One region of the Methylophilus sp. E2MeOHC9 genome, then DNA from elsewhere that is predicted to be linked to it. Evidence: predicted binding sites of a transcription regulator. Region 1 holds the regulator's gene; each other region holds the start of a gene.
The links. The regulator FliA, encoded in region 1, starts transcription of late flagellar genes. The targets are predictions, from matches to a motif close to CTAAAGTTNNCNNAAANNNTGCCGATANNA.

Region 2: the regulator FliA is predicted to act here: its motif matches at 2,288-2,317, upstream of flgM (flagellar biosynthesis anti-sigma factor FlgM).
Region 3: the regulator FliA is predicted to act here: its motif matches at 2,978-3,007, upstream of ACSSVF_RS12775 (flagellin N-terminal helical domain-containing protein).

The regions. Positions count from the first base shown of each region.
Region 1 covers NZ_CP196024.1:2,313,049-2,320,601, forward strand. The annotation lists gene ACSSVF_RS11180 (putative bifunctional diguanylate cyclase/phosphodiesterase) at 1-988, shown strand, start outside; gene ACSSVF_RS11185 (flagellar motor protein MotB) at 997-1,887, opposite strand; gene ACSSVF_RS11190 (flagellar motor protein) at 1,887-2,639, opposite strand; gene ACSSVF_RS11195 (RNA polymerase sigma factor FliA) at 2,639-3,376, opposite strand; gene ACSSVF_RS11200 (MinD/ParA family ATP-binding protein) at 3,393-4,202, opposite strand; gene flhF (flagellar biosynthesis GTPase FlhF) at 4,195-5,553, opposite strand; gene flhA (flagellar biosynthesis protein FlhA) at 5,555-7,553, opposite strand, start outside.
Region 2 covers NZ_CP196024.1:2,613,203-2,620,755, reverse strand. The annotation lists gene ACSSVF_RS12625 (flagellar hook assembly protein FlgD) at 1-349, opposite strand, end outside; gene flgC (flagellar basal body rod protein FlgC) at 372-776, opposite strand; gene flgB (flagellar basal body rod protein FlgB) at 794-1,225, opposite strand; gene flgA (flagellar basal body P-ring formation chaperone FlgA) at 1,442-2,209, shown strand; gene flgM (flagellar biosynthesis anti-sigma factor FlgM) at 2,379-2,696, shown strand; gene ACSSVF_RS12600 (flagella synthesis protein FlgN) at 2,701-3,183, shown strand; gene ACSSVF_RS12595 (ATP-binding cassette domain-containing protein) at 3,304-5,202, opposite strand; gene ACSSVF_RS12590 (polysaccharide biosynthesis protein) at 5,490-7,409, opposite strand; gene ACSSVF_RS12585 (sugar transferase) at 7,431-7,553, opposite strand, start outside.
Region 3 covers NZ_CP196024.1:2,645,337-2,652,889, forward strand. The annotation lists gene fliD (flagellar filament capping protein FliD) at 1-1,531, opposite strand, end outside; gene ACSSVF_RS12770 (flagellar protein FlaG) at 1,565-1,906, opposite strand; gene ACSSVF_RS12775 (flagellin N-terminal helical domain-containing protein) at 1,977-2,774, opposite strand; gene aepX (phosphoenolpyruvate mutase) at 3,316-4,614, shown strand; gene aepY (phosphonopyruvate decarboxylase) at 4,631-5,794, shown strand; gene ACSSVF_RS12790 (pyridoxal-phosphate-dependent aminotransferase family protein) at 5,787-6,779, shown strand; gene ACSSVF_RS12795 (adenylyltransferase/cytidyltransferase family protein) at 6,776-7,186, shown strand; gene ACSSVF_RS12800 (class I SAM-dependent methyltransferase) at 7,183-7,553, shown strand, end outside.

The DNA.
Region 1 (7,553 bases):
GCAGCGAAAACTGCAAAAGATATTTGAACGTGCGTTTAAAGTGGATAGCCAGAAGCTGCAAATCACCTCCAGCATGGGTTTATCCAGCTTTAACAGTGTAGATGCACGTGACACCGACTTTGTGAAAGCGGTAGATATCGCCATGCACAGAGCCAAGCAGGCAGGGCGCAATACCGTGTGTGTGTATGAACCCGGCATGCAAACAGAAATCGCCACCCAGGTGATGCTAGAAGCCGACTTGCGGCTGGCGATCGAACAGCAGCAACTGGCGTTGCATTACCAGGTACAGGTTGACCATACAGGCAGGCCGTTCGGCGCTGAGGCATTATTGCGCTGGCAGCATCCTGCGCGGGGCTTTATTTCACCATTGCAGTTTATCCCAGTAGCAGAATCCAGCGGGCTCATTATTGATATCGGTATGTGGGTGCTTGATCAGGCCTGCGCCCAGATTGCAAAGTGGCAGCATGCCCGCAAAACCAGTGACCTAAGCTTATCGGTGAACATCAGTGCCAGGCAGTTCAGGCAGGCCAATTTTATTTCGATGGTCAAAGCCTGCATCCAGAAACACCAGATCAATCCGAATGCGTTGCGCCTGGAACTCACAGAAAGCCTGTTGCTAGAAAACGTGGATGACGCCGTGAGTATCATGACCGAGCTTAGCCATATCGGCATCCAGTTTTCACTGGATGACTTTGGCACCGGCTATTCTTCGTTGCAATATCTCAAAAAATTACCTTTATACCAGCTCAAGATCGACCGTTCATTCGTCAATGATATCGTCACAGACAGCCATGACCGCACCATCGTACGGACGATTATCGCCATGGCACAAAGCATGTATCTCAGCGTGATTGCCGAAGGGGTAGAAACGCAGGAACAGATGGAGTTGTTATTGAATAATGGCTGCCGCCGTTATCAAGGATATTTGTTTGGCAAACCCATGCCTATTGCGCAGTTTGAAGCTTGCCTGGAGCAAGTGCCACAGTAAGCAGGGGGTTATGGGTTGGTGGAGACGACAGCAGGAGCAGGCGTTTCTGCCAGTGGTGCATTCACTGGTGCCTCCAATGCCTCAACCGCTTTTGGCAGAATCTCAAGCTGTGTCGTATTGGTGTTGTTAGCTGCCTGTTGCGCATTGCTTTCAGCCGTCAGAATACGGATGATGATGCGGTTATTCACGGTTTGCGCCAAATTGTTTTCACTGCTGGAAGCAGGTTTGGTATCGGCCAGGCCGATTGCGGATAAGCGTTTGCTACTCACGCCACGTATGCCAAGGATGGCTGCTACACGCGCAGCCTGAGTGGCGGTTGTTTCCCAGCGTCTGGCTTCAGGGTTAGCGTCATCGCTATACATGTGGCGATCAATATGACCTTCCACCTGCACAGTACGATATTCGTCTTTTAATTGCTCGCCAATCAGTTTGATCACATAAGGGCCTTCATCAGAAAGCGTGGATTGATCAGCCTTGAACAATAAGCCACTTTGCAAAGTGATATCGATGCCAAATTCACCCTGGTGGATAGAAAGTTTTTTTTGTTCTATCCATAGTGAAAGTATATTAGCCAGCTGTTGACCAATGGCGCGCATCTTATCCAGGTCACGCTGCTTTTTTTCCTGGTATAGATAATTGAGTGGCAGTGGTTTAAGTTTCGCACTCTGGTTTTGTAACGAAGCAGGCGTATCGGTACTCATGGTAGGCGTTTGGCCGGGTTTACCCTGAAAAGCCGTGACCACTGAACTGGAGAGCGCCTGGTATTTATTCAGGTTGATGCTGGAGGTGGCGTACATGACCACAAAAAAAGCGAATAACAGGGTGATGAAATCCGCATAGGAAATCAGCCACCTGTCGTGGCTGTCATCGTCATCATCGTGGATCTTGCGCCGGTACATTACGACTCCCTGAGGCGCAGATAGGCTTCCAGGCGTTCACTGACCAGTTTGGGGTTATCGCCCCTGGCGATAGAGACCCAGGCATTCAGCAGCATTTCACGACGTGAAATTTCATGCTGTATATGTCCCTTTAATTTATTGGCAATCGGCAGAAAAACCAGGTTGGCCAGCGCAACGCCATAGATAGTGGCAACGAAAGCCACTGCGATGCCGCTACCGATTTTGGCCGGGTCCGACAAGTTTTCCATGACATGGATCAGGCCGAGTACCGCGCCGATAATGCCCACAGTTGGCGCATAGCCACCGGCAGCAGACCAGATCTTGGCTGCATCACGTTCCTGTACTTCAAAGTAATACATATCAATGGCACATACTTCGCGGATGCGGTCGGCAGGGGTGCCATCGACTAATAACTGCAAGCCTTTGCGCACAAAGGGGTCTTGCTCGCGCTTGATCTGGCTTTCCAGCGATAACACACTTTCTTTACGTGCTTGCTGGCTCCACTGGTTGATACGCTGGGCCAGTTTATGACGGTCATCTTCAGGATGCACGAATACCCAGCGCAACATGCGCAGGCCTTTGAGAAATGTCTTGAGTTCGCTTTGCAGCAATACCGCGCCGGTGGTGCCAAACATCACCACCATAAAAGCGGCTGGCTGCATCAGTGATTTAAGGTGGCCACCCTCTAAGGTTTGCCCCAGCACCAGGCCAGCGAGCGCAATGATCAGCCCTGCCAGGCTGCCCCAATCCATTACGATACCCCGGTCCAGGATTTGTCACGCATGGACGCACGTAAGCGGGCCACGGCCTGGCTATGCAGCTGGCATACACGCGATTCCGAGACATTCATGATGGCGCCTATCTCTTTCAGGTTCAGTTCCTGTTCGTAGTACAGGCCCATCAGCATTTTTTCGCGTTCCGGCAGATGGTCAATCGAGTCAATCAATGCCTCACGGAAATCGCTTTCCAGCAGGGATTTGACCGGGTCATTGCTATCATCATCAACAAAACGGTCCAGGAAGTGTTCGCCACCGCCATCATCGTCATGAAAGTCTTCGTAATAAATGAGCTGGTGACCCTGACAGTCGCTCAACACATCATAGTAGTCTTCAAGACTGAAGTTCATGTGTTTAGCGATTTCAGATTCGGTAGGCGGGCGGCCTAATTTTTGTTCAAGCTGTTGCACCGCCACTTCGATATCGCGCATGTTTTTGCGGATACCGCGTGGCAGCCAGTCGGCGCCACGTAACTCGTCCAGCATGGCACCACGTACCCGCTGTGACGCGTAGGTTTCAAATTGTGCGCCATGCGTATCTTCATAACGCTGGATCGCGTCCATCAGGCCTATCATGCCGGCCTGTACCAAGTCATCGACTTCCACGCAGGAGGGCAATTTGGACTTCAGCTGGTAGGCCATTCTTTTGACCAGGCCACTATGCTGCTTCAGCATCTGGTCGGTATTGTTGGTTTTGCCTTTAGCGGTATACATGTTTTCCCTCTTTACTCTAGGCAGCAGCCAGTGACGACGTGGTTAAACGTTGTTGATCCAGGCTTCTGGCAACCGCTTTAAATGCCATGGCAGATTGCGTTGCCGGGGTTGATTCCACTGCAAGACGGTTTTTTAAACCATAGGCTGGCTTGGCCTGGGCTTGTTGCATCAGTTTGCTATCGGGAATGGCGCCAAGAAAACTCAGCGAAACGCCCAGAAACTGCTGGCAGACCTGGTTCAAGCGCATAAAGTATTGCTGGCCTTGCTCATGATTGGCATCCGTGACCACAACGCTTAAAGGCATCTGGCCATGCTGCTGGCAAATACGCTTGATCGTTGTATAGGCTGATTTAATGGCGACATCATGGCGTTCCATCTGGATCACCAAGGTATGCTGGGCCATCACGGGCAGGGCTAATGTCTGGTCACTCGGGTCTAATAATGCTTCAATCATCACGGTATCGTAGTCATACGCAAGTTGGTTCACTATACCGTCGAGCTCTGTTTTTAAATCGCCGGATAAGGGCGATGTTAATACGTTAGTTTCAGTCAGGCTCGCCAGGTCGTAACCTTGCGGATGTTTGACCACAGCACGGCTGAGAATGCTTTTGCGTTGTGCGACTGCTTGCAAGGTGTATTTAGTCATTGGCCGCTGGTTAGCCTGGATCAGCAATAGTCGCTTGCCGGGGCTGACCATGCTGGCGGCCAATTGGCTGAGCCAGTGATCAGCAGGCTGGCCATTTGCCGCCATGACACTGATGATGCGTGCGGATGACCTGGCCATGATACGGCGCAGGCCATCGGCCTGGTCATGGTAATTAAACATGATGCTGCTCTCCCTGCGCCTGCATCATGCTCGAAATCACCAGTGGTAATTCTTCATCCAGGTATTGGTAAGGCAAGCTGGCTTGATGCGGCGTTAACACTCTTTCAACCAGGGCGTGTTTATTCGCTACTTCAATATCTTCCGGCACACGTTGGCCGCCAGTGGTGTAGTACAGGCGCATGCGCTCACGGATCAACACATCCAGCACGTTGCCAATGGCAGCGGCTTCATCGAGTTTGGTCACAATGCAACCTGCCATGTCATGCTTTTTATAACTGCGCATCACATCGGTCAATGTTTCACCGGTAGAGGTCGCGTTCAGGCACAATAATTTCTGGATAGGCGTTTCAGCGCGGCTCAACATGGAAAGCTGTTCAGTCACTGCCTGATCACGCTGGCTGACACCGACAGTGTCAATCAGGATCATGTGTTTGCCTTTTAACTCATTGAGTGCGATTTTCAGGTCTTCTTCATCTTTCACTGCATGCACCATCACACCCAGGATCTTGCCGTAGATACGTAATTGTTCGTAGCCGCCAATACGGTAGCTGTCAGTGGTGATCAGGCCCAGGTTCTGTGTGCCGTGTTTCATCACATAACGTGCCGCCAGTTTGGCTGTGGTCGTTGTTTTGCCTACACCCGTAGGGCCAACCAGGGCATACACACCGCCTTTGTCCAGCAATGCATCTTCATCATCCAGCGTATGTAAGTTGCGGCTGATGACTTCTTTCGCCCACATTGGTGCCTTGTGCACATCAATATGCTGAGGCATTTTTTCTGCGATCTGGCGTGACAGCGCGGCGCTAAAGCTGGCAGAGAGCAGGGTGCTCAATACTTTTGATTTAGCCGGACTGTGTTGCAAATGATGCTGCCAGGTCATGGCACTCATCTGCGTTTCAAAGTTACTGCGCATATGACGCATTTCCTGCATCATGGTGAGCATTTTTTCTTCCAGCGTTTGCGTGGCAACCTGGTAGGCTTGCTCCTGCTGCTCGCTATGCTGTTTAAACATATCCATCATCATGTGATCAGTGCTCGCAGTTTCTTCTACCACAGGCTGAGCCATCATCGGTTTGGCAACAGGCGCTGGTTCGGGCATACGCGGCTGGGCTCTGGCAGGCGTGACGCCTTGGCCATTGACATAATCCAGCAGGCTGCGCGCAGCCTCATTCGGAGAATCAGAGGACTGCTTGTTACCGGTGTTTTCAATATCAGTTTCAAGCATGGCCATGATCTCAGTGCCGCCATTGACGCTGCGGTTCGCAACGATAATCGCGTCTTCACCTAAGGCCTGTTTCACTTGAGCCAATGCTTCACGTGCATTCTTGCCAAAAAATCTTCTGATATTCATATTATTGCGCTCCGATTAAGCTGGTCACTCGTATTGATTTGTTGTCTGGCAACTCGTCGTGCGACAGCACTCTGAGATGCGGGACAGTCCTTCTTAAAAACCTTGATAAAGCCTGGCGCAGTGGGGCGGCGACCAGTAATACCGGTGTCAGTCCCATTTGCTCCTGTTGTCTGGCAGCCACTTCTGTCTGTTGAGACAGTTTTTCAGCGATGCCAGGTTCAATCACGCTTTGTGCGGATTGATTGTTTTGTAATGCTTGCAGCAGTAAGCGTTCCAGTTGGCCATCCAGCGTCATGGCAGTCACTTCGTCACTGTAAGGGAACAAGTCCTGTACGATGGCACGCCCAAGTTTGACACGCACCATCGCAGTAAGATCATTCGCATCCTGACTATATTGCGCATGGTCTGCCAGGGTTTCCAAAATAGTGCGCATATCGCGGATGTGTACACCTTCGTTCAATAAATTCTGTAATACTTTTTGCAGCGAAGACAACGTGATCAGCTTAGGCACGATCTCTTCAATCAGTTTGCTGGATTCTTTACCCAGGTGATCCAGCAGTTGCTGTACTTCCTGGCGGCCCAGCAGTTCACCGGCATTCAGTGAAATCACATGGTTGAGGTGGGTGGCAATCACGGTACCTGCATCCACCACGGTATAGCCTAAGCTTTGTGCATACTCTTTACGCTCTGATTCTATCCAAACTGCTGGCAAACCAAATGCAGGATCAGTGGTTTTTGTACCATCCAGTTCGCCAGTTACTGCGCCCGGGTCAATTGCCAGCATCTGGTTAAAGTTGGATTCACCACTCGCCATCTCTACACCTTTCATGGTGATGCGATAGGCATTCGGTTTTAATGTCAGGTTGTCACGGATATGCACGGTCGGTGCCAAAAAGCCGATTTCCTGTGCGAATTTCTTGCGGATACCTTTAATACGTTTCAGCAGTTCACCGCCTTGTGCTTTGTCCACTAGCGGGATCAGGCGGTAGCCTACTTCCAGGCCGACAGTATCCACTGGCAATACATCGTTCCAGGTGGCTTCTTCTGCTTCGCTGGCAGGGGCCAGTTTATCTTCCGGTTGTGGTTCAAGAATGGCTTGCTGTTTGGCTTTTTCCTGCTTTTGTTTCACTGAGTAAGCTAGGCCGCCCAGCAAAGCGCCCAATCCCAGGAAGGCCAGATGTGGCATGCCAGGAATCAGGCCGATACCGCCGACAATGCCAGCGGTTACGCTCAGTACGCGTGGATCCTCAAACAACTGGGTGATCAATTGGCCACCGATGTCTTCGTTGTTGGCCACGCGCGAAACCACCACACCGGCTGCGACAGAGATGACCAGTGAAGGGATCTGTGCCACCAGGCCATCACCAATCGCCAGCAAGGTATAGTTTTTAACGGCATCGCCAAAGCTCAGGTCATGTTGCACCATGCCGACGATCAGGCCACCGACGATGTTGATGATGATGACCAGGATGCCGGCAATCGCATCACCACGTACATATTTACTGGCACCGTCCATCGCGCCGTAGAATTCTGATTCCTGGCTGACTTCTTTACGGCGGCGGCGGGCTTCGTCCTCACCAATCAGGCCGGCGTTGAGGTCAGCATCGATCGCCATTTGTTTACCTGGCATCGCATCCAGGGTAAACCGTGCGCCGACTTCAGCAATACGGCCAGCACCTTTGGTGATCACCGTGAAGTTGATAATGGTCAGGATCACAAACACCACGATACCCACGGCGTAATTACCGCCGATCAGGAAGTGGCCAAATGCCTCGATCACTTTACCGGCTGCATCCGGGCCGGCATGGCCTTCAGTCAGCACTACGCGGGTAGAAGCCACGTTGAGCGCCAGGCGCAACATGGTGGTCATCAGCAATACGGTAGGGAAGGCGATAAAGTCGAGCGCTTTAGTCGTTTGCAGGCCTATCATCAGCACCAGGATAGACAATGCGATATTAAAGGTGAAAAACACATCGAGCACGATGGCCGGCAGCGGCAGT
Region 2 (7,553 bases), 300 kb from region 1:
AATAGCCGCCTTTGTCGGTATGGCTCAGGCTATTGCCTGACACCAATACGCTATGGCCTATCATGCTGGTCGCCTGGTAAGACTGGCCCAGCTGTACGCTGCTGATCAGGCTGCCCATGGTTTCATTCAATTTGTTAATACCGGTCACCGTGTTCAGTTGCGCCATCTGGCTGGTCACCTGCGCGTTATCCATAGGGTTCAGCGGGTCCTGGTTTTTCATCTGCGTGACCAGTAGTGTCATGAAGCGGTCTTGTGCTTCATCGACATTGCTGCCTTTAGAATTACTTTTTTTGTTGACCGCATCAAGAATGTCCTGCGATACCTGATTGTTTGTATTGACGGTTGTCATGTTGAAAAATCCTTATATAAGGTTATTGACCGATATTGAGTGTTTTGAGCAGCATGGACTTGGCAGCATTCATGGTTTCCACGTTGTTCTGGTAAGCGCGGGATGCGGAAATCATGTTCACCATTTCTTCCGTGACATTCACGTTAGGCATGGTCAGGTAACCATCGCTGTTAGCCATCGGATTCTTGGGGTCGTAGACCATCTTGCCAGGCTTGGTATCTTCAATCACACGGTCTACCTGTACCGTGCTGGTGTTGCTGGCTGCGTCCTGCACCGCTTTAAACACCACTTGTTTGGCCTGGTAAGGTTTGCCGTCCGAGCTGACTACGCTATCCGCGTTGGCCAGGTTGCTGGCTACGGTATTGAGTCGCAGCGATTGCGCACTCATGGCCGAGCCGGAAATCTTGAATACATTGAATAAAGACATATGCTTGCTCCTTTAACTTACTGGCCGGTGATCGCTGACAGCATTTTCTTGATCTGGCCAGACATCATGGTGAGGCTGGCCTCATAACGGATGCCATTATCTACATAGGCATTACGCTCGACGTCCATATCTACCGTGTTCCCATCGACTGACCCTTGCAGTACAGAGCGGAACAGCACATCGCTAGAACCCAGGTTGCCGTTGCCGCCAGCGGCATTCATATGCCCGCTGTTGGTTTGCTGTAACAGGCCTGCAGGTTGCTGCGCAGACTTTCCGCCTGCGCTTTGCTGCAATGCCGACTGCATGGTCGCTTTAAAATCGATGTCGCGTGCCTTGTATTGCGGTGTATCGGCATTGGCAATATTAGAAGCAAGCAATTCCTGACGCTGATTGCGCACGCGCAGCGCCGTCTGGTGAAAACTCAGCGCGGCATCCAGTTTGTTGATCATCGTCTTTCCTTTCCCGGGTGTTCCCGAAAAAACTCTTAAAGTTTTGCCATCTGCCGTCGTTAACCCAGTTAAGCGGGCCTGCTTTCACGCACACATGACTTTTACTAGCTGTGCTTAGTGTACGCGGCGATGACAATAACGATTCTTGAATTAAGAGGGGTAAATAGCCTTTATTTCATGAATGACTTCTGCCTGCCATGCGTAGAATAAGACTCCATGAAACCTCGTCTGCCTACCATTTTTGCTGCAGTGATCCCATGCCTGATCTGGCTTTTTGCCTGTCATGTGCAGGCGGCTGATCGTGTGCCTAACAATGCAGTTGCGGCTAACCAGCGTGTAGTAGCGCCTGCTGCAAGTGATATGCAATCGCGTGTCTACCAGGCGGTGATGCAGTATGTACAGAGTCAGACGCAGGGCTATCCAGGCAAAGTGAATATTGAAATCCAGCCGTTAGATAACCGTATCCGCATTGCTGAGTGTGATTTGATGGAAGGGTTTACCGTACAAGGCGCGCGCTTATGGGGCAAAACCCATATTGGTGTGCGCTGTTTGCAATCAGCCACCAAGCCATGGACCTTATACGTACAAGCTGATGTGCAGGTTTGGGGCGAATTTGCAGTGACCGCGTTACCTGTCAGCCAGGGCTCACCTGTGCAGACATCAGATATCGTGATGCAGACCGGTGATTTAACCAAACTGCCCGCAGGCATCATCACTGACCTAGCTATGCTGGAAGGTAAAAAAGCTTCGTTGAATATGCCATTGGGCACTGTATTAAGACCTGAGCTGCTCAAAGCGATGCCAGTAATTATGCAGGGCCAGATGGTGCAGTTAAACAGCCGTGGTGAGGGATTCGTCATCTCGGCAGATGGTACCGCCATGCAAACTGCGAATGTCGGACAGGTGGTCGATGTGAAAGTCAGCAGTGGCCAGGTGATTAAAGGCGTGGCGCAAGCTTCCGGTAAAGTGGATGTGCGTTTTTAGCCAGCAACAGTATTCAGGGTTTTTAGAGTCGAAAAATGCTTATTGATCATAAACTTGAGATAAAAAGTATATTAAGCCCTAAAGTTCGCTTAAACTATGTCGTTAGTACTGTTAACAATTGAGGGTTTAAAGACCCTTACAACCAGATAGACAGAGACAGAGGCACGGCATGAATATTTCAGACTCCATTAAGAAACTTGGTACCGTTGATAAACCGGTATTAGATAAAAGCAGCAACAGCAAAAGCAGCGAAAAAGCATCTGCTACTTCGTCCAACGCATCGTCAGATAATGTGACCTTGTCAGCGGCTTCGGTGCAGTTGCAATCACTGGAAGCCGGTCTGGCTAACGGTGAAGTCTTTGACACCAATAAAGTGGAAGAGATTAAAGCAGCGATTGCGCGTGGTGATTTCTCGGTAGACACTGCCAAAGTGGCGGATGGTTTACTGCAAACCGTTAAAGATTTGATACAACCGAATAAAGGATGACGTTATGAGTAATGCAAATCGCACTTCAGTTCCGGCCATTAGTTTTGAAGCCGATGCCACCCTTGTGGCCGAGTTGATTCAGGATTTGCATAACGAGCAAACGGCATTGGTTTCTGCTGACCTTGATACCATTGAACAGATGGTAGACAAACGGGTGGAACTGTTGCAATCCTTGGGCGAAGCTGCCAACCAACGCTATGCAGCGCTGGCGGCGGCAGGCTTTGAGGCAAATGAAAACGGGATGTCCAAATGGCTGGAATTACGTTCCAGCCCAGTGATGGATGATGCCTGGATCAATTTCCAGAAACAGTTGGCGCAAGCAAAAGAGCTTAATCGCCTGAATGGTGTACTGATCAATAAGCACTTCCAGCGCAACCAGGAAAAACTGGATGTGTTGCAAGGCAATACGACGAATAGCACACAACTGTATGGCAAAAATGGCCAGTCACGTGGTGGCAACAGCGCACGCGCCAGCTTCTCTGTGTAAGTGTTTCCCGTTTAATCAAAAAAGCCGAATCAAATCGATTCGGCTTTTTTAATACAGATTGCGTGGTTTAGATCCGCTAAGCAATTGATTCCGTGCGGATTTCGCGCGTATCGTGCTGGGTTACTGCTGTTTTTCCAGCGCTTCCCAGCGTTCCAGTTTCTGCAATATCAATGCTTCAATCTCACTGAGTCTATCCTGCAACACTTTTGCCTGGTCTGGCGCCTGTTTATAAATATCGCCTTGCGCAAATTGTGCTTGAATCGCGGCTTGTTCCTGTTCTAGTACTTCAATCTCTCCCGGCAAGGTCTCCAGTTCACGTTGCTCCTTGAAACTCAAGGTTTTCCGCGTGGTTGCCGTAGGGGGCGGTGATGTGGGCGCGGCCGGTGCTTTAGGCGTAGGAGCTGTTTTGCTACTCCTATCCTGGCTGAATCTTAACCAGTCATCGTATCCACCACCGAATTCGGTTAACTTGCCTTGTCCTTCAAAAGCAATCACTTGTGTAACGGTGTTTTCCAGGAAAGCACGGTCATGGCTGACGAGGAACAGGGTGCCTGTGTAATCCTGTAACAGATTCTCCAGCAACTCCAGGGTATCAATATCCAGGTCATTGGTCGGCTCATCCAGCACAAGTACGTTGGCAGGGCGGGCAAACAGGCGTGCCAATAGTAAACGGTTGCGTTCGCCACCGGAAAGGGATTTTACTGGTGAACGTGAGCGTTGTGGTGGAAACAGGAAGTCTTCCAGGTAGCTGATGACATGTTTACGCTCATTACCGATTTCCACAAAGTCTGAACCCGGGCTGATGGTGTCAGCCAATGTGGCTTCTTCATCCAGCTGCTCCCGCATCTGGTCAAAATAGGCCACATTCACTTTTGTGCCGCGCTGGATGTCGCCACTATCTGCTTCAATGTCGCCCAGAATAAGTTTCAATAGCGTCGATTTACCGATACCGTTCGGGCCGAGTAAACCAATTTTATCGCCACGTAAAATACGGGTGCTGAAGCCTTTGATCAATGCTTTATCGCCATAGGATTTATAAACACGATCAAGCTCTGCTACCAGCTTTCCACTACGTTCGCCCGCGTCCAGGTTGAGTTTGACATCGCCCTGACGCTCACGTCTGGCTGCGCGGTCCAGGCGTAGCGCTTCCAGTCTCCGCACGCGGCCTTCATTACGTGTACGACGCGCCTTGATCCCCTGGCGGATCCAGACTTCTTCCTGTGCCAGAAACTTATCAAATTTAGCCGCATGGGTTTCTTCAACCGCGAGCAGCTCTTCTTTTTTAATCTGATATTGCGAAAAGTTGCCGACAAAGTCGGTCAGATTGCCACGGTCCAGTTCGGTGATGCGTGTGGCGAGCTTGTCCAGGAAACGGCGGTCATGGGTAATGAACAACACACTGCCATTAAACCCCAATAACAAATCTTCCAGCCACTCGATGGCTTCCAGGTCCAGGTGGTTGGTCGGTTCATCCAGTAATAGCACTTCTGGCTCTGCTACCAGGGCACGCCCGAGTGCAACGCGTTTACGCCAGCCACCAGACAGTGTGGAGACCAATACATCGGCATCCAGTTTCAGGCGGCTGAGCACGGTCTCGACACGTGATTGCGCTACCCAGCCATTTTGCGCATCCATTTCATGCTGCAATGCTTGCATGTGTTCCATCAGCGCTTCAATGTTTGCGTCGGGCATACCCATGTCATGGGTGACCTGGTGGTAGTCTATGATGGTTTGCTGCAAGCTGCCCAGGCCTTCTGCGACCGCTTCAAATACGGTGTGCTTATCGTCCAGTTCGGGTTCTTGCGGCACATAGACGACGCGTACGCTAGGAGCCCGCCATACGGTTCCCTCATCCAGTTTGATAGTGCCCGCAATCGCTTTAAGTAAACTTGATTTACCTGCACCATTGCGGCCAATCAAACCGACGCGTTCGCCGGGGTCTAATTGAAATGAAGCTTGGGCAAGCAAGGCATGATGACCGAATGCTAAGCTAGCATTATCAAGCGTAATATGAGGCATAAAGGGCGTTGGTGCAGAGGTTGTTGAGTGGGTCCGACATTGTAAACGACATCAAACCATAGACTACGCTTAATGCGTAAATAAAAAAGTATATGGGGGCATAGCGCGCTCGATATGCTTTTTAGGCAAGCAATCGCGGCTTATCGGCAGGTGGGATTAGGTTGATGTGCCATTAACCCATTCTTTAATGATGTTATTGCCGGTCTTGTTTATTCGCTGTCAAAAGTAGGCTTGGCTCAACCAAGTATCTCCCAACGGCCAGGTTAACCTGTTGGGAGTGTGCGCTATCAGTGAATCTGCTGCGAAGGGGACGGCAGGGTATCTAGAGACAGGGTTTCGCCGCGCAAGGAAATGCTTGGTGCCGGACGTGTATCAGGCTGATACTCTTCTACCCAGCGCTGTAAATCCTGTTTAAGCTGTGATTCAGCTAAATGCGGGCTATTGGTCAACCATTCAAGCAGGTTGGCTAACCAAACACTATCAGCCGTACGCGCCTGCGCGATGCGCAATTTTTCGTGACTGGTAGGCAACGTGTTTTCATCGTCCGCCAGCAGCTCTTCGTATAGTTTTTCGCCCGGGCGCAAACCGGTGAACTCAATCTGGATATCATGCTCCTGCAGTCCGGACAACTTAATCATGTCGCGCGCCAGGTCTATGATTTTGACCGGCGTGCCCATATCGAGCACGAATACTTCACCGCCGTTGCCCATGGTGGCCGCTTGCAACACTAATTGTGCCGCCTCAGGGATAGACATGAAGTAACGCGTGATTTCCGGATGAGTAATGGTAATTGGGCCGCCGTGCGCGATCTGTTCGCGGAACTTAGGGATCACACTGCCACTGCTACCTAGCACATTGCCAAAGCGCACGGTAATAAAGCGGGTCACCGATTTTTCACTATGCTGCAAGCCCTGGCAAATCAGCTCGGCCAGGCGTTTACTAGCGCCCATCACATTGGTCGGGTTAACGGCCTTATCGGTTGAAACTTGTACGAACGTAGGCACCCTGGCTGCCTGACATGCTGATGCGATCTGATAGGTGCCATAAGCATTGTTCTGTAACGCTTCGACCACATTGAAATGCTCCATCATAGGCACATGTTTATATGCGCCGGCATGCAGTACCACATCTGGCCGATGGTTTTGTAGGACCCGCTGGATGCGTACGCGGTTCTTTACATCGGCGACGACATAAACCAGCTCTGTATCCGTCGTCCACTGGCTGAATTCTTGTTGCAAGGTATAAAGTGCATATTCTGAAATATCCAGGCATACAAGCTGTGTCGGATGGAAGCTTAAAATCTGCCGACATAGCTCTGAACCGATAGAACCCGCAGCCCCTGAAACCAGCACTACTTTATTCGCCAGCATGGCGCTCAGCTCATGCGTATCCAGTTGTACGACATCACGTCCCAGCAAATCCTCGACATCGATCTTGCGGATCTGCGACAAACTGACACGGCCACTGATCAGGTCTGACATCGCCGGCAAGGTCAACACCTCCATGCCTTCGACCTGACGGGCTGCCTCGACCGCCTGGCGGCGTTTCTCGTGGCGGCTGCCAGGCATCGCGATCATGCAATGCAATGAACCATGGCGTTCTGCAATTTGTGGAATATCCTGCAAACTGCCTTCCACTTTGGTATGCATGATCTCACGGCCAACCAGCTTGCCATTCGGGTCTATCATCGCCACCACGCGCCATTCCGGGCTTTTGCTTAATTCTTTAATCAGATTAAGCGAGCTGTCTTCCACACCAATGACGATGACTGGCTTACCTTGTGCGGCGACAGTGTTGAATAAACGTCTTTCTTTCCACGAGCGATAGAGGAAGCGACTGCCGCCCATCATGATCACCAGTAACATCGGGTGTATGAACAGCACTGATCTTGGAATGATGATAGACGGATGTGCCACTAAAGCAAAACTGGCCGTGAGCAGGGCACCAAAAGCAATCGCGCGCACGATACGCTTCAAATCAGGCAGGCTGGCAAAGCGCCAGAGGCCACGGTAAAGCCCCAGCACATAAAAACAGATGCTATAAAAAAGAAAGACGCCAGGCAGGCTCTCTAAAAAATAGCCTTGGTACGCACCCGGGACTTCAAAGTTAAAGCGAAATAAAAACGCTATCCACCACGCCAACGCCAATGCCAGCCCATCGTGCAGGTAGGCAAGCCCGGATAAAAATCGAACAGGGAGTTTGAGCATTTAAACGTTTATTATTAGAAATTAATGAGTGATGTTATCACGTCTTAACACTTTGAGTATGGTCAACAGGATGATTTTAAAATCCAGCCACAGGGATTGATGCGTAAGATAATAAGCATCCAGCGTCACTTTTGCAGGGATAGG
Region 3 (7,553 bases), 330 kb from region 1:
TCTTATTCAGCGACTTGATAGAGGTCTGAATACCTTCTGTTTTGGTGGTGATTGAGCCTGTTGCATCCAGCCATCCGCCTATCATGCTGCTGAGTTCTCCAGCCAGACCTTTACTAAAGGTGACTGTGCCGCGGCTACCGGTCGCCGAGCCATTAATCGATACTTTGAGGCCTTGTGCCGCATTGTCAGCCGCACCGATCAGGCTGGCACCGCTGCCATACGCTGTCACACCGTTGATACTGCCGGCAGCATCTTGCGAACTGCTACCCAATTGGCTGACGTTGATGGCATAAGTACCGGTCTGCGTTTTGCCTGAGCTGCTGACATACGTGACTTGCGGGTCTGATGTCGTTGCAGAAGGTGCAAACAACTTGGCTACATCCGTTAAATTGGTGTTTAACGCAGTATTCAACTTGGCCGCATCCAGGGTTAGTACGCCATTTTCACCAGACTTCACCCCTATATCACTTAACGTGCGGAATGTGGTTGCCGTGGTTGAAGGGCGTGCCAGCATGGATTTCAGCTTGACCATGATGTCGCGTGTGGTTGAATCCCCTAGCAATGGTCCGTTAGAGGAAGATCCCCCTTCCACAAACTTGGTCAGGTCACGCAAGCTGGAATTCAGCTTGTTGTAGGCATCGACGAAATTCTGTACCGATGCCTGTATGGTGTCAGTATCTGTGGCAATCTCAAGCGTGGTATTCACACTGGTGATCGATTTCAGGTTTAAAGTCACACCCTGAATCACATCATTCAGTGTATTGCTTGGCTTGCTGATACTCAGGCCATCTACCGTCAGCAGCGCATTTTGTGCGCCCACCAACTGCGTCATGTTTTTGCCTGCACCCACAGTGCTTAATGGATCATAAGCGAGTGCCGACAAGCCGGTGCCATCTGTGCTATTACCATCGGTATCAGTCACATCGATTTTCAGGCTGTTCACCGCGCCGGTGTCTTTTGAAGTGATCACCAGGCGGTTACCGCTACCGTCATTCACAATCGAGGCCGTCACCGACGCATTTTTAGCATTGATCGCATCACGGATGCCTGACAGCGTATTGTTGGTGCTGTCTATGGTGATACTAAGTGCCTGCTTGTCTGCATTGGCCGTGAAGCTTGCAGGGCTCGCAGTGTAGCTGCCAAAAGAAATGTTCAGGGTACCGGTGCCGATAATATCGGTGGCACTGGCATAAGCCGATGTGGCAAGTTTTTGTGAAGTGGCCAGCTGGGTGACTGCAATGCTGTAACTGCCGTTTGCCGCTGTGCCGTCAGCAGTGGCCGCAAGGCTGCTACTATCAGACAACTTGGCAGCTTGCGAAGTGAATTTGGCAGCCGTTGCCAATTTATCAACTGCAGCCTGAAAAGTACTTAAACCGCTTTTCAACGTGCCGTAAGCGGTGAGTTTGGTATTGTATGAGCTGACTTGTGTCTTGATCTGTGTGATGGGCTGTTGCTCAAGCGTCATCAACCCGGTGACTATCGAGTCAATTGCCAGTCCGGATGCACCGGTTGTTGATGTAATTGAAGCCATCTTTTAATCTCCAGACACTTTAAAACAGTTGCCCTAAACTGCCTGCCTGATCACCAGACCACGCAATTTATCCAGGGTTTTACTAATCGCAAGTACTTCTTCGTTCGGGATCTGGCGCAATACTTTTTGTGTTTCAGTATCCACCACCTTCACGATGATGCGATCAGACTCGTCATCAATCGAAAACTCTATGGTTTGCAATGCAGGTGCAACATACTCATTCAGCTTGTTGACTGCCCCTGTCAAAGTTGCCTTGTCTAATACCTCAGCAGCTTTTTGCTCACCATTACCATACTTCACCAACTTAAGACTATTCACAGAAGCTAGTCCGTTCACCGGACGTCCGCCTATTCCATCTATAGATTGACTCATGATATTGCTCCTTCTGCTTAACCTAAATCCACAGAGACGGATCTCTGTGGATATGATTCAACTGGTTGGGGAATTAACCTCTTAACAGTGACATCACTTGGTTAGGCAGCTGGTTAGCTTGAGCCAACATCGCTGTACCTGCTTGTTGCAGAATCTGTGCACGTGTCATCTTCGCTGTTTCTGAAGCAAAGTCAGCATCCATGATACGAGACTTAGCAGCAGACATGTTTTCAGAAGAAATTTGCAAGTTGCTGATTACAGATTCAAAACGGTTTTGGTAAGCACCCAATGTCGCACGGTTGGTGTTTACACTATCCAGTGCAGCGTCAATCGCTGTCAGTGCAGCAGAAGCAGCAGAAGCAGAAGACAGTGAACCAGCCATACTTACAGCGGCTACAGAGCTCACACTGATTGTGTCAGAAGCATCTGCACCAACCTGGAACTGATAACCCTTACCTAATGCAGCTTCGCCGTTAAACTTGGTGGCGGTGCTCAAACGTGTCAATTCTTCTTTCAGTTGTGAATATTCAGCATCCAGGTTTGCACGGTCACCAGTACTGTAAGAACCGTTAGCTGCCTGTACAGCCAATTCACGCATACGTTGCAGAGCGTCTGTACCTTTAGACAAACCACCTTCAGCAGTTTGCAGGAAAGAGATCGCATCGTTAGAGTTACGAATCGCAACATCCATACCACGCACTTGAGCGTCCATACGTGTTGCAATTGCCAAGCCAGCGGCGTCATCTTTAGAACTGTTGATACGCAGACCTGAAGACAAACGTTGAATCGATTGATTCATGCTTGACTGAGAAGTGCTCAGGTTACGTTGTGCGTTTAAAGATGCAATGTTTGTGTTAATTACTGCAGCCATGTTATTTCTCCTTGAGAGTCGTATATCCAGTTAAGTGTCAAATCGTCGTATTACTATTTCCTCAACGTTGATTCGCTTACTACCAGTTTTCAATTTGCAAATTCATCGTTGTTGTTTATGTTATCGACCGCTTCCGAAATTTCTTTAATGTTGCATTTAAAATTTCTTGTTTTACATCTTGACATCGGTCGAGCACTTGTTTCTGTTAACGACGACTCTCAGGAGTTCTTTAGCCCTTCTTGAAATTTATATAGTTTTAGAATTCATAACCATAAATTCAACTTGCTCCATTCTAAATAAAGCCAGCACAAATCCATTGGCGGAGTTAGCCGTGAATCACCTCTTAATTTATTTAACTAGCGGATGCGAGATGTACATGAAAAGCAACCTTATATATAGGTAAATATATAGATAAGGATTTAAAGGAGCTTTAAGGCGTTTTTCACACAATCAATTCCATGCCCTGCATTTCATAATTCCTATAGATGTTCAACAGATGTTTTCGGCTGGTTTGAACAATGCATATATATAGGAGTGTTGCATGGCATCAGTTTATGTAGGTATGACGGTAGATATTCTGCATCACGGGCATATCAATATCATCGAACAGGCGAGAAAGTACGGCGATGTGACGATAGGATTATTGTCCGATGCGGCAGTGGCTGATCACAAACGCTTGCCATACCTGACTTACGATCAGCGTAAATCCATCGTTGAAAATATTCGTGGCGTGGTCAACGTCGTACCGCAGGAAGAATGGGACTATGCGCCCAACCTGCTGAAGCACAAACCCGACATCATGGTACATGGCGATGACTGGCTGGACGGCCCGTTATTGCCTTATCGTGAGCGCGCCCGTGCCGCACTTGCCGAATATGGTGGCCACCTGATCGAAATCCCTTATACGCGCGGCATTTCCTCCAATGAAATGCTGGGCCAGATACAAACACTGGGCACTACACCGGATATCCGCCGCCGCACTTTAAAAAGATTGCTGGCCGCCAAACCTATTTCCAGATTTATTGAAGCACACAACCCGATCTCGGCCCTGATAGCTGAACATGCCATCGCCCAGCGCAACGGTAAGAACTGCCAGTTTGATGGCTTCTGGTCCAGCTCGCTGACTGACTCGACTGCGCGCGGCAAACCGGATATTGAAGCGGTAGAAATCAACAGCCGTTTATCCAACATCAATGATATTTTCGATGTGACGACTAAACCATTAGTCATGGATGCAGATACCGGCGGCAAACTGGAACACTTTGAACTCAATGTGCGCAGCATGGAACGCCTGGGCATTTCAGCCACCATTATTGAAGACAAGATAGGCTTGAAAAAGAATTCGCTGTTTGGTAATGAGGTGGCGCAGTTGCAGGATGACATACAGCCTTTCTGCGACAAAATCGCCGCAGGCCGTGCTGCCCGCGTCAGCGATGACTTTATGGTGATTGCCAGGATAGAAAGCCTGATCCTGGAAAAAGGCATGGAAGACGCGGTCAAGCGTGCACAAGCGTATGTCGGTGCAGGCGTAGACGGCATTATGATCCACAGCCGCCAGAAATCACCCGATGAAGTATTCGAATTTGCCAAAATCTTTAAATCTGAATTCCCGACCACACCACTGGTGTGCGTGCCTACCAGCTATTGCACAGTCACTGAGGAAGAGCTGGCCGCCCGTGGATTCAACCTGGTGATTTACGCCAACCATATGATGCGCGCGGCTTACCCGGCCATGCAACGCACTGCCATCGAAATCCTCAAGAATGGCAGGACCGCAGAAGTTGAATCCGAACTGATGTCGATCAACGATGTACTGTCGCTGATCCCCGGTACCAAATAATAAAGGAGCATCCCACATGATTGAAGCTGGTGCATTTCTGGAAGCGCTGCAACACGCAGGTGTGCAGTTTTTTACGGGTGTGCCCGATTCCTTGCTAAAGGAATTGTGTGCCTGCTTTTCTGATCGCCTGCCCGAGCACAAACATGTGATTGCTGCCAATGAAGGCGGCGCCACTGGCCTGGCGATGGGACATTACCTGGCCACAGGCAGCCCGGGGCTGGTGTATATGCAAAACTCCGGCCTGGGCAATGTGGTGAATCCGATCGCTTCGCTGGCAGACCCACAGATTTATGGTATCCCCATGCTGATGGTGATAGGCTGGCGCGGTGAAATGCAGCCGGATGGCACCCAGATCCATGACGAGCCGCAACACATTAAACAAGGCCAGATTACGCTGGAACAACTGGAAATGATGGGTATCCCGTTTGAAATTTTCCAGACAGATATCAGTTGCGCCTTAACGCAAACGCGCAGGTTGCTGGCATTGGCAAAACGCCGGTCAGGCCCGGTGGCCCTGATAGTGCGCAAACAAAGTTTTGCGCCTTATAAAGCAAAAGCAGTCATTAAATCCGGCCATGCCAATGAAGCCACCCTGCCTAGCCGTGAAGATATGCTGACCAATGTCGTACGCCTGCTGGCAGAGGATGTTGCCGTAGTTGCGACCACTGGCATGGCTTCTCGTGAGCTGTTTGAATTACGGCATGCACAAAAAAGCGGGCATTCCCGCGACTTTTTAACGGTAGGTGGTATGGGCCATGCTTCGCAAATTGCTTGTGGCATCGCGCTGGCACAACCTGAACGGCAAGTAGTTTGCCTGGACGGTGATGGCGCCATGCTCATGCATATGGGCAGCCTGACCTTGAGCGCACAACAACGCAACCTGGTCCATATCGTCTTTAATAATGGCGCGCATGATTCTGTGGGTGGTCAACCTACCGTGGCTGCGCAATTGAATCTATCCAGCATCGCCAAGGCGGCTGGTTACCAGTGGGTGATCCGCGTCAGTTCCGGTGGCCAACTCGATGAATCGTTGCATTACGCTTTAAGTCTGGGTCAAAGCTGCTTTATTGAAGTGCTTTGTCGCCGTGGTGCGCGCGCTGACCTGGGACGCCCTACCCGCACGCCTGCACAAAACAAACAGGACTTTATGCAGTTTCTGGAAGAGGTCGCTTATGCCTGATCAGTCGCCAACCTTACTGGCGCATATCACGCAGCAAAATAGCGCCAAAGCCTTATTTACCGCAGGTCCTGCCAGTTTACTGGAAGAAAATCTGCTCGGCTTGCGCCCATGTTTTGGCCGTGGCGACACCGATTACCAGCAAGTGGAAGCTGCGGTGCTAGATGCATTAAAAAACATGACCGGACACGCCCAGATTGCGCGTCTGCAAGGTTCTGCCAGCCTGGCACTGGAAATCGCCTCATTGAATTTCCTATTCGGCAAGGTACTGGTCATAGACAGCGGCTACTACGCACAACGTCTGGTGAGTTTTGCCGAAGCGGCACAACGCCTGGGCCATGTCAGATCGGTCACTTTCGTCAACTGGCTGGACCTGGCAGATATCGCCGACCAATATGACTGGGTAGTGGCTTGCTATACCGAAACCAGCATAGGCCTCAAATTGCCCATGAATGAATTACGTGCGCTGGCAAACCGTGCTGACGCGCAGCTGTTTCTCGATGCCACTGCCTCCATCGGCCTCGAAGATGATCACGACCAGGCAGATGTGATTGCCTATAGCTCGTGCAAAGGCTTATTCGGGCTGACTGGTGCGGCTTTTATCGCATTTAACCAGTTACCAACCAATACAGTAGATGGGTTTTACCTCAATCTGCATACCCACCTGGAACGGCGTATGACCGGCCCTTATCATGCGATTGCTTCGCTGTATGAGGTGTTGCAAAAACATCAAGACTTACGTCAGGCGGTGTTTATTAACAAAGCCGCCATGTTGCAAAAATTTTCAGGCTACGCCACTCATCAAGACAGCCATCAACCTGCACTCTGCACCTGGATCGATGCCAGGATAGGTTCCCATGACCCGCGCGCAGTCCTATATGCTCCGCGTGGCATCAGCCGTGGCAGCGTAGTTTGCCACCTGGGTGAAGCCCATCTGGGTAAAGCGGCGCGTGGCGAGATCCTAAACATGCTGGAGGTACTGGCATGAGTCATCAAAAACGCATCATGGTTGATATGTCTGCCACGCTGATCCATCATGGCCATGTCCGTTTGTTAAAACAGGCAAAACAGTTGGGACACGTCGTCGTGGCATTGACCACTGATGAAGAAATCCGCAGTAAAAAAGGCTACGAGCCTGAGCTGGATTATGCCGCACGTGCAGAAGTATTATTGGCCATGCGCGACGTAGATGAAGTCGTGCCCAGCCCATGGTTGCTCGATGACGCATTCTTGCAGCAACACCGCATTGATTTACTTGTCCACGGCCACGATAACAGCAACCCGATTGCAGCCGAAAAATTACATATCCTGCCACGCACCGAAGGCATCAGCAGCACGCAGCTGCGCGCACGCGTGCTGAAAGCCGTCAGTCAAAAAATGGAAGCGAACTCATGAGCAATTTATGGCAACAAATCTGGGAAAAACGTACCCTGCAACCGCAACACGCGATCACACTGGAAACACTGATCTCGCTGGATGGCTTTGACAGTGGCGCCGGTAAGATCAACCTGGCTGACTGGCAGGAATATACCCGCCGTATCAGTGAAAAGCTGGGCCTGAAAGCTGGCAACTCACTATTCGAAGTCGGCTGCGGCGCCGGCGCTTTCCTGTTTTCGCTGCGTGAACAAATGGCACTCGAAGTGGGCGGCCTGGATTACGCAGCAGGCCTGATAGCAGCCGCACAAAAAGCCATGCCAGATGGTGAATTCCTCGTCCAGGGCGCACAGTCACTGGACACCGAAACCACTTACGATTTTGTCAT